One region of the Streptomyces sp. NPDC057617 genome, then DNA from elsewhere that is predicted to be linked to it. Evidence: riboswitches for the same ligand, from Rfam matches in the RefSeq annotation. Region 1 holds a riboswitch; each other region holds the start of a gene.
The links. A riboswitch is a leader RNA that binds a small molecule or an ion and turns the genes downstream of it on or off. The one in region 1 is predicted to bind thiamine pyrophosphate.
Positions count from the first base shown of each region.

Region 2: another riboswitch for thiamine pyrophosphate. It lies ahead of thiO (glycine oxidase ThiO); the one in region 1 lies ahead of ACFU9P_RS16040 (thiamine ABC transporter substrate binding subunit).
Region 3: another riboswitch for thiamine pyrophosphate. It lies ahead of thiC (phosphomethylpyrimidine synthase ThiC); the one in region 1 lies ahead of ACFU9P_RS16040 (thiamine ABC transporter substrate binding subunit).

Region 1 is NZ_JBHVGV010000005.1:475,821-479,088, reverse strand. Features, by position in the region: gene ACFU9P_RS16045 (ABC transporter permease) at 1-269, opposite strand, end outside; gene ACFU9P_RS16040 (thiamine ABC transporter substrate binding subunit) at 347-1,492, opposite strand; TPP riboswitch at 1,576-1,701, opposite strand; gene rlmN (23S rRNA (adenine(2503)-C(2))-methyltransferase RlmN) at 1,739-2,845, opposite strand; gene ACFU9P_RS16030 (phosphatidate cytidylyltransferase) at 2,969-3,268, opposite strand, start outside.
Region 2 is NZ_JBHVGV010000003.1:419,156-422,423, forward strand. Features, by position in the region: gene ACFU9P_RS10745 (thiazole synthase) at 1-361, opposite strand, end outside; gene thiS (sulfur carrier protein ThiS) at 368-586, opposite strand; gene thiO (glycine oxidase ThiO) at 583-1,809, opposite strand; TPP riboswitch at 1,807-1,920, opposite strand; gene ACFU9P_RS10760 (NAD(P)/FAD-dependent oxidoreductase) at 2,029-3,268, shown strand, end outside.
Region 3 is NZ_JBHVGV010000013.1:251,898-255,165, forward strand. Features, by position in the region: gene thiC (phosphomethylpyrimidine synthase ThiC) at 26-1,900, opposite strand; TPP riboswitch at 1,893-2,038, opposite strand; gene ACFU9P_RS28865 (YibE/F family protein) at 2,110-3,268, shown strand, end outside.

The DNA of each region.
Region 1 (3,268 bases):
ACGGTGACCACCGCGCGCAGCAGATGCCTGCCCGGGAAGTCGAAGCGTGCGAAGACATACGCGCCGGGCAGGGCGATCAGCAGGGTGAGCGCGGTGGAGGCGAGCGCCTGCCAGGTGGTGAACCAGAGAACACCGAGGATGTCGGGACGGCTCAGTACCTCGCCGACGCGGCCGAACTGCCAGGTGCCGTCGGCCTTGAGGCCGCGGCCGACGATCGCGGTCACGGGATAGGCGAAGAAGACCGCGAAGAACGCGACGGGTACGGCCATGAGGACGAGCCGGACGGAACTCGCGCGGCCCTTCGGGGTGGGGCGAGCCGGCCGGGCCCGGCTCGCCGCCCTGTCGGCTACTTCACCACGAGTGAGGTCCACGACTGGATCCACTGCTCACGGTTGGCGGCGATCTTGTCGGGTGCCACGGTCTCGGGCTCGCTGACCGTCGCGCCGAACTTCGTGAACAGCTCGGGCAGCTTCACGCTCTTGACGACCGGGTTGACGAACATGTTCAGCGGCATGTCCGCCTGGAAGGTGTCGCTGATCAGGAAGTCCACCAGGGCCTTGCCGCCCGCCTCGTTCTTCGCGCCCGTGAGCAGCCCGGCGAACTCCGTCTGCCGGAAGCAGGTGCCGGTGGCGACTCCGGTGGGCGCCTGCTGCGGCTGCGGCTCGGCGTACAGGACCTCTACGGGCGGGCTGGAGGCGTACGAGACGACGAGCGGGCGGTCGGCCTTGGCCTTTCTGCCGCCGGCCGAGCCCGAGAAGTTCTCGTTGTAGGCCTGTTCCCAACTGTCGACGACCTGCACGCCGTTGGCCTTGAGCTTCTTCCAGTAGTCCTGCCAGCCGTTGTCGCCGTACCGCGCGGCCGTGCCGAGGAGGAAGCCGAGGCCGGGCGAGGAGGTCGCGGCGTTCTCCGTCACGAGCAGGTCCTTGTACTGCGGCTTGACCAGATCGTCGAACGACTGCGGCGGCGCGAGCTTCTTGTCCGTGAAGTACTTCTTGTCGTAGTTGACGCAGATATCGCCGGTGTCGATGGGCGTGACCCGGTTCTGGCCGCGGTCGAGCTGGGTGGCCGTGTCGACGCGGTCGAGACCCTTGGCCTTGTACGGCGTGAACAGGCCGTTGTCGAGGGCGCGGGAGAGCAGGGTGTTGTCGACGCCGAAGAAGACATCGCCCTGGGGCGAACCCTTGGTGAGGATCTCCTTGTTGAGGGCCTCGCCCGCGTCCCCGCTCTTCAGGACCTTGACCGTGTAGCCGGTCCGCCGGGTGAACTCCTTGAGCACGGCGGGCGAGGCGTTGAACGAGTCGTGGCTGACGAGGGTGACGGTCTTCGACTCCGTACCGCCGCTGCCGCCGGACGGCGCGGAGCCGTCGGACCCGCCGCAGGCGGCGAGGACCGAGACCCCGAGCGCGGTGGCGAGCGCGGCGACGGCCGTCCTTCTGCGGGCGGCCGTCCTTCTGTCAGTGACGGTGCCGGCTGTACTGGTGGTGCTGCTCACTGGTTTTCCTCCTGGGAAGTCCAGGAGAAGACGCGGCCCTGCCCGGAGTCAGGACCGGCCGGACTCCGGGCAGGGCGCAACAGCTTGAGTGGTGACCGAACTTCCTACCCAGAATGACCTGGGCGAGGTTCAGAGGGTCTGCGGCCGCTGCCCGCTCTCGCGGACATGTGCCACACTCTCAGCGCTGTGGCGCTCCCCTGTCGGAACATATGCAATGCGTTCAGGCCAACATTACCCCGTGGCCTCCTAGCGCTCCGAGGCGGCCAACTGCCCGCACGCCCCGTCGATCTCCTGGCCCCTGGTGTCCCGTACCGTCACCGGCACGCCATGGGCCGCGATCGCCTCGACGAACGCCTTCTCGTCCTCGGGGCGTGACGCCGTCCACTTCGATCCCGGGGTCGGATTGAGCGGGATCAGATTGACGTGCACCCGCTTGCCCTTGAGCAGCCGGCCCAGCCGGTCGCCGCGCCACGCCTGGTCGTTGATGTCGCGGATGAGGGCGTACTCGATGGAGACCCGGCGGCCGGACTTCTCCGCGTACTCCCAGGCCGCGTCCAGCACTTCCCGTACCTTCCAGCGGGTGTTGACCGGGACGAGGGTGTCGCGCAGCTCGTCGTCAGGCGCGTGCAGGGAGACCGCGAGGCGGCACTTGAACCCCTCGTCGGCGAAACGCAGCATCGCGGGCACCAGACCGACCGTCGAGACCGTGATCCCGCGCTGGGACAGACCCAGACCGTCTGGCTCGGGGTCGGTCAGCCGGCGTATCGCGCCGACCACCCGGTTGTAGTTGGCGAGCGGCTCGCCCATGCCCATGAAGACGATGTTCGACAGCCGGGAGGGGCCGCCGGGCACCTCGCCGTCGCGCAGCGCGCGCATCCCGTCGACGATCTGGTGCACGATCTCCGCGGTGGACAGATTGCGGTCGAGCCCGGCCTGTCCGGTGGCGCAGAAGGGACAGTTCATCCCGCAGCCGGCCTGCGACGAGATGCACATCGTGACCCGGTCCGGATAGCGCATCAGCACCGACTCGACCAGGGTGCCGTCGTGCAGCCGCCACAGCGTCTTACGGGTGGTGTCGTCGTCGCACGAGATGTGCCGCACCACCGACATCAGCTCGGGCACCAGCTCCGCGGCGAGCTTCTGGCGCGCGGCGGCCGGGATGTCGGTCCACTGCTGCGGATCGTGTGCGTACCGCGCGAAGTAGTGCTGCGAAAGCTGGTTGGCACGGAACGCCTTCTCGCCGATCGCGGCGACGGCCTCGCGGCGCTCGGCGGGGGTGAGGTCGGCGAGGTGTCGCGGCGGCTTCTTGGCTCCGCGGGGCGCGACAAATGTCAGTTCTCCAGGTACAGGCATGGTGGAACCAGTGTCGCAGACATGCGGCAGGGGCCCGCTGTCCTGTGGACAACGGGCCCCCGTACGGTATCGCCGCAGGTCAGGCCCTTGACCGGGCCTGGCTCGGCAGGAACCTGCGAGACATCAGGAGCCTACGAAGATCACCAGCAGCAGCCAGACCACCGGCGCCGTGGGCAGCAGGGAGTCGAGGCGGTCCATGATGCCGCCGTGCCCGGGCAGCAGCGTGCCCATGTCCTTGATACCGAGATCCCGCTTGATCATGGACTCGCCGAGATCGCCGAGCGTCGCGCTGGCCGCGACGGCCAGTCCGAGCAGCAGCCCCTGCCACCAGATTCCGTCGTGGATCAGGAACTGCATGCAGAGCGCGCCGGCCACCATGGCGAAGACGACGGCTCCCGCCAGCCCCTCCCTGGTCTTGCCGGG
Region 2 (3,268 bases), on a different contig from region 1:
TCTCCGCCGCGTCCAGCAGCTCCACCGGATCCGGCAGCAGCGTCCGCTCGTCCGCGACCACCTCCAGCTTGATCCAGTCCGTACCGAGCGCCTCACGCGCCAGCCGCGCCGTGAGCACCGCCTCGCCCGCCGTGAAGCACCCCGCCGTGTTGGGCAGGGCGCGGATGCCGAGGGAGCCGAGTACGGACAGGACGGACCCCTGGACCGTGGGGTCGAGGCGTCGCATCGCGACCGTGGTGAGTTCGGTGCCGGAGGCGACCAGGCAGCGTTCCAGTACGTCGAGGCTCGGCGCCCCGCCCGTCCCCATGATCAGCCGGGAGCCCAGCACGGTGGAGCCGATGGTGAACCGGTCGTCCGCCATCCCCGCTCAGCCCCCCTGGACCGCGGTCAGGACTTCCACCCGGTCACCCTCGCCGAGCACCGTTCCGGCCCAGCGCCCCCGTGGCACCACCATCTCGTTGACGGCGGCCGCGACACCCGAGGGCGCGGGGGTCAGCGCGGCGACCAGGACGTCGAGCGTGGTGCCCGGGGCGAGGTCGCGCGCCTCGCCGTTCACGGAGACGGACACCCGGACGGAGATGCTCATACGGTCAGCTCCCGTGGTACGGAGGTGAGGTCCTGCGGTACGGAGGTGAAGCGGCGCGGGGTGAACGGCCGGGCCAGTTCCGGGAGTTCGCCGGTCGTCAGCGCCTCGGCCAGCACATCGCCGGTGACCGGCGTGAGCAGCACCCCGTTGCGGTAGTGGCCGGTCGCGAGATGCAGTCCCGGCAGCGCGGTCGGCCCCAGCAGCGGCGCGTTGTCCGGCGAGCCGGGCCGCAGTCCGGCGAGGGTCTCGGTGAGCGGCAGCTCGGTGATACCGGGGACGAGTTCATGCGCATCGCGCAGCAATTCGTACACCCCGCCCGCGGTGACCGTGGTGTCCCAGCCCTGCTCCTCGCTGGTGGCGCCGATCACCAGCTCGCCGTTCTCGCGCGGCACCAGGTAGACATGGCTGCCGCGCACCACCGCCCGTACCGATCTGGTCAGGAACGGCGCATACGGACGCGGCACGGTCAGCCGCAGCACCTGGCCCTTGACGGGCCGTACCGGCGGCCGGATCTCGTGCGGCACGCCCGCCAGCCGCCCGCTCAGACTGCCGGCGGCCAGCACCACCTGGTCCGCGGCGAGCACGCGCCCGCCCGTCAGTACGGCGCCGGCGGCCCGGTCCCGTACGACCGAGAGCCGTTCGGCCAGGGCCCGGTGGAAGACCACCCCGGCCCGCTCGCACGCCGTGACCAGCGCCGCGGCCAGCCGGCGGGGATCGATCTGGTGGTCGCCGTCCACCCGAAGGCCCCCGCGTACGCCCGGCGCGAGCATCGGTTCGAGGCGCCGGCATTCGCGCCCCGTGAGCCACTCGGAGGCCAGCCCCGAGCGGCGCTGGAGATCGTGCAGTTCGCGCAGTTCGGCGCGGTCGTCGGTGTCGAGGGCGACGGCCAGCGTGCCGCTGGCGCGGTAGCCGGTCTCCTGGCTGCTGGCCTCCTCCAGCTCGGCCACGAAGTCCGGATAGCGCTCCGCGGAGGCCATATTGAGCCGGAGCAGGACCTGCTCGCCATGGTGGAGTTCGGTGACGGCGGCGAGCATGCCCGCCGCGACCCGCGCGGCGCCGCCGCCCGGACCGGGGTCGGCGACGACGGTGCTCAGCCCGCGCTGCGCGGCCCGCCAGGCCGTGACCAGGCCGATGATTCCGCCGCCGATGACCAGGACATCGGAACCGCTCCCCGTTCCCCGGTGAGGTGACTGCGGATGGGATGACGGATGGGGTGACTGCATGGGCGTCCAGCCCCTCCCTTCGCCGGCATGACCCGGATCAGGTTCGTACGGTCGGAGGCCGCTCCAGCCTCCCTCTCAGTCCGGTGCGTCCGGACTCCCGCGAGGTAGTGTCACCGGCCAGACTAACGCGCGGCCCGCCGCGCGGTAAGGCCGCGCCGGAGCCGCGAGAACCTCCGGCGGGGTACGCCCGGCGGTTGACCGGCTGCATATGGTGATCGGGTGAGCGAGCAGCAGAGGCAGCGGGAACTCCCGGCACAGCGGGCACATCGCGCGCGGCCGGGCGTCGTCATCGTCGGCGCGGGCATGGCGGGCGTGCAGACCGCCGTGGCCCTGCGCGAGAAGGGGTACGAGGGCCCGGTCACCCTGATCGGCGCCGAGCGGCACCCGCCGTACGACCGGCCGCCGCTCTCCAAGGCGGTGCTGCTGGGCACGGCGGACAGCCCGGCGTACGACATCGACTTCGCGGCGCTCGGGGTCGAGCTGAGACTCGGCGTGGAGGTGACCGGACTGCGCCCCGCCGCGCGGGAGGTCGACACCGGGGCCGGGCCCGTACCGTACGGCCTGCTGGTCATCGCCACCGGCGCAGAGCCGGTCGCCCTGCCGGGCACCGCGGCCACGCCCGGTGTCCATCTGCTGCGCACCCTGGACGACGCCGAGGCGCTGCGGCCCGTGCTGGACCGGGGGGCCGGGACCGTGGTCGTCGGCGCGGGGTGGATCGGCGCGGAGTTCACCACGGCGGCCCGCGCGGCCGGGTGTGCCGTGACGGTCGTGGAGGCGGCGGACCGGCCGCTGCCCGGTGCCCTCCCGGCCGAGGTGGCGGCTCCCATGGCGGACTGGTACGCGGAGAGCGGCGCCGAACTGCTCACTGGCGCCCGGGTCGCCGCCGTCGAGCCGGGCACGGTGGTCCTCGCGGACGGCCGGCGGCTCTCCGCCGAGGCCGTGGTGGTGGGCATAGGCGCGCGGCCCACGACCGACTGGCTGGCGGGCTCCGGAATCGCGCTGGGCCCGGACGGGGCGATCGTCGCCGACGAGCGGCTCGCGACCTCGCTGCCCGATGTGTACGCGGTCGGCGACTGCGCGTCCTTCCCCTCCGCCCGCTACGGCGAGCGGCTGCTCGTCCACCACTGGGACAACGCGCTCCAGGGACCGCGTACGGTCGCCGCCCAGGCCGTCGGCGAGAGCGAGCAGATCTACGATCCGGTGCCGTACTTCTGGTCGGAGCAGTTCGGCCGGTTCGTCCAGTACGCGGGGCATCACGCGGCGGCGGACACCCTGCTGTGGCGCGGCGGTCCCGCGGAGGCCGCCTGGTCGGTGGTGTGGCTGCGGGACGGGGTGCTGGTGGCTTTGCTCGCGGTCGGCAGGCCCCGCGATCTGGCGCAGGGGCGGAAACTGATCGAGGCGGGCGCCCGGCTGGACCCGGCACTGGCCGCGGACCCGTCCGTACCGCTGCGGAAAGCGG
Region 3 (3,268 bases), on a different contig from region 1:
GCCGCCGGCCCTCAGTCCGCCGGGTTCAGTCCGCCAGCGGCAGATAGACCCGGTTGCCGGCCGCGGCGAATTCCTTGGACTTCTGCGCCATGCCCGCCTCGATCTCGTCGGCCCCGATCGCTGCGCCCGCCTCGCCCGCGCTTCCCGTACCGTCGCCGCCGCCGTCGCTCTCGAACTCGCCGCCGTGCCGCCGCCGGATGTCCTGCGAGATCTTCATCGAGCAGAACTTCGGGCCGCACATCGAGCAGAAGTGCGCCGTTTTCGCCGGCTCCGCCGGCAGCGTCTCGTCGTGGAACTCCCGGGCCGTGTCCGGATCCAGGGCCAGATTGAACTGGTCCTCCCAGCGGAACTCGAACCGGGCGTCGGACAGCGCGTCGTCCCACGCCTGCGCCCCCGGGTGCCCCTTGGCGAGGTCCGCGGCATGCGCGGCGATCTTGTACGTGATGACACCGGTCTTGACGTCGTCCCGGTCCGGCAGCCCCAGGTGCTCCTTGGGGGTGACGTAGCAGAGCATCGCCGTACCCCACCACGCGATCATCGCCGCGCCGATGCCGGAGGTGATGTGGTCGTACGCCGGGGCCACATCGGTCGTCAACGGGCCGAGCGTATAGAACGGCGCCTCCTCGCAGATCTCCTGCTGGAGGTCGATGTTCTCCTTGATCTTGTGCATCGGGACATGGCCCGGGCCCTCGATCATGGTCTGTACGCCGAGCCGCTTGGCGGTCGAGTTCAGCTCCCCCAGCGTGCGCAGCTCGGCGAACTGGGCCTCGTCGTTGGCGTCCGCGATGGACCCCGGCCGCAGGCCGTCACCGAGGGAGTACGTCACGTCGTACGCCGCGAGGATCTCGCACAGCTCCTCGAAGTTCTCGTACAGGAACGACTCCTTGTGGTGCGCGAGGCACCATGCCGCCATGATCGAGCCGCCGCGCGAGACGATGCCCGTCTTGCGGCGCGCCGTCAGCGGAACGTACCGCAGCAGCACCCCGGCATGGACCGTCATGTAGTCGACGCCCTGTTCGGCCTGCTCGACGACCGTGTCCTTGTAGATCTCCCAGGTCAGCTCCTCGGCCTTGCCGTCGACCTTTTCGAGCGCCTGGTAGAGCGGCACGGTGCCGATCGGCACGGGGGAGTTGCGCAGCACCCACTCGCGCGTGGTGTGGATATTGCGGCCGGTGGAGAGGTCCATGACCGTGTCGGCGCCCCAGCGGGTCGCCCAGGTCATCTTCTCCACCTCCTCCTCGATGGAGGAAGTGACCGCGGAATTGCCGATGTTGGCGTTGACCTTCACCAGGAACCGCTTGCCGATGATCATCGGCTCGATCTCCGGGTGATTGACATTGGCCGGCAGTACGGCACGGCCCGCGGCGATCTCCTCGCGCACGACCTCCGGGGACACGTTCTCCCGGATCGCGACGTACTCCATCTCCTGCGTGATCTCCCCGCGCCGGGCGTACGAGAGCTGCGTCACGGTCTGTCCGGCCCGCGCCCGGCGCGGCTGGCGCGGCCTGCCGGGGAAGACCGCGTCGAGGTTGCGCAGCCCGCCGCGCGGCGCCGTGTGCTTGAGCCCGTCGTCCTCGGGGCGGACCGGCCGGCCCGCGTACTCCTCGGTGTCCCCCCGCCCGATGATCCAGTTCTCCCGGAGTGGCGCGAGACCGCGGCGTACATCGGTCTCGACGGCCGGATCGGTGTACGGACCCGAGGTGTCGTACAGCGTGACGTCCTGGCCGTTGGTGAGGTGCACCTGGCGGACCGGAACCTGGAGGTCAGGGCGCGAGCCCTGGACATATCCCTTGTGCCAGCCGATAGTCCTTTGAGTCCGGCTCGAACCATGAGCCTCGCTCGAATGTCCAGACTCGTTTTCAGAATCGGAGGCAGGCGTGTGTGCGTCCTGAACGGTCATGAGACCTACTCCCTACGCCGGCATTACCCGGTAACAGGTTCAGCGGTCGGCGCAGCTCAGGGGTCCAGGGGATACTCCCCGGAACGCCACAGTCAGCGCCCTCTCAGCCCGGTGCTCCGAGCTCCCGCGTGTGCAAAAGGTGCCCCCACGCTAGCGTCATATCCGGCGTGCTGAACAGAGGGCCTCAGGCTTCTTGCGATGATCGGTCGGTGACCTCATCCCAGCAGACCCATGAATCGCACGGGCACTCGCACAGTCATGGCCCCGCCGCGCCGGTCTCCCAGCACCTTCGCAAGGTCATCGCGGCGGTTCTGATCCCGTTCGCGGCCGCGGTGGTCGTCGGTCTGGTGGTGCTCTGGCCGGGCGGCGCTCCGGCGCATGAACGTACGGGGGTGGGCTTCGACCGGCAGACCGAGCAGGGCCGGGTGGTGCAGATCCAGCAGGTCGACTGCAAGTCCGTGAACGCCGCCCAGGTCCCGTCCACCGGTGACACCTCGAAACCCCAGGGGCGCGAGGCGGACCGGGAGCAGACCGGTGACTGCAAGAAGGCCACCATCGAAGTCACCAGCGGCAAGGAGAAGGGCCGGACCTTCGTCGAGATCGTCCAGCCGGACGCACCGCGGCAGTTTCACGTGAAACAAGGCGTTGTGGTGGCATACGCACCCGACGCTCCCCGCGATCTCCAGTACTCGGTGACGGATGTCAACCGGAAGTTCCCCATGGCCCTGCTGGCCGGGATCTTCGCGCTCGCTGTGGTCGTGGTGGGGCGGCTGCGCGGGGTCATGGCGCTGGTCGCGCTGGCGGTCTCGTTCGCCGTGCTGACGCTGTTCATCCTGCCCGCGATACTCCAGGGCTCGAATCCGCTGGTCGTGGCGGTGATCGGGGCCAGCGCGATCATGCTGATCGCGCTCTATATGTGCCATGGACTGACGGCCCGTACCTCGGTCGCGGTCCTCGGCACTCTGGTATCCCTGCTGCTGATCGGGCTGCTGGGGTCGGTCTTCATCGGCTGGGCGAGCCTGACCGGCAACACCGACGACAACACCGGGCTGATCCACGGTCTCTATCCCGGGATCGATATGAGCGGACTGCTGCTCGCCGGGGTCATCATCGGTTCGCTGGGTGTTCTCGACGATGTGACGGTCACCCAGACCTCGGCGGTCTGGGAGCTGCATCAGGCGGATCCGTCGATGGGGCCCCGTGCCCTCTACCGGGCGGGTATCCGGATCGGCCGGGACCATATCGCCTCGGTGGTCAATACGCTGGTCCTGGCCTACGCGGGCGCCGCCCTGCCTCTGCTGCTGCTCTTCTCGATCGCGCAGTCGGGTGTGGGTACGGTCGCCAACAGTGAGCTGGTGGCGGAGGAGA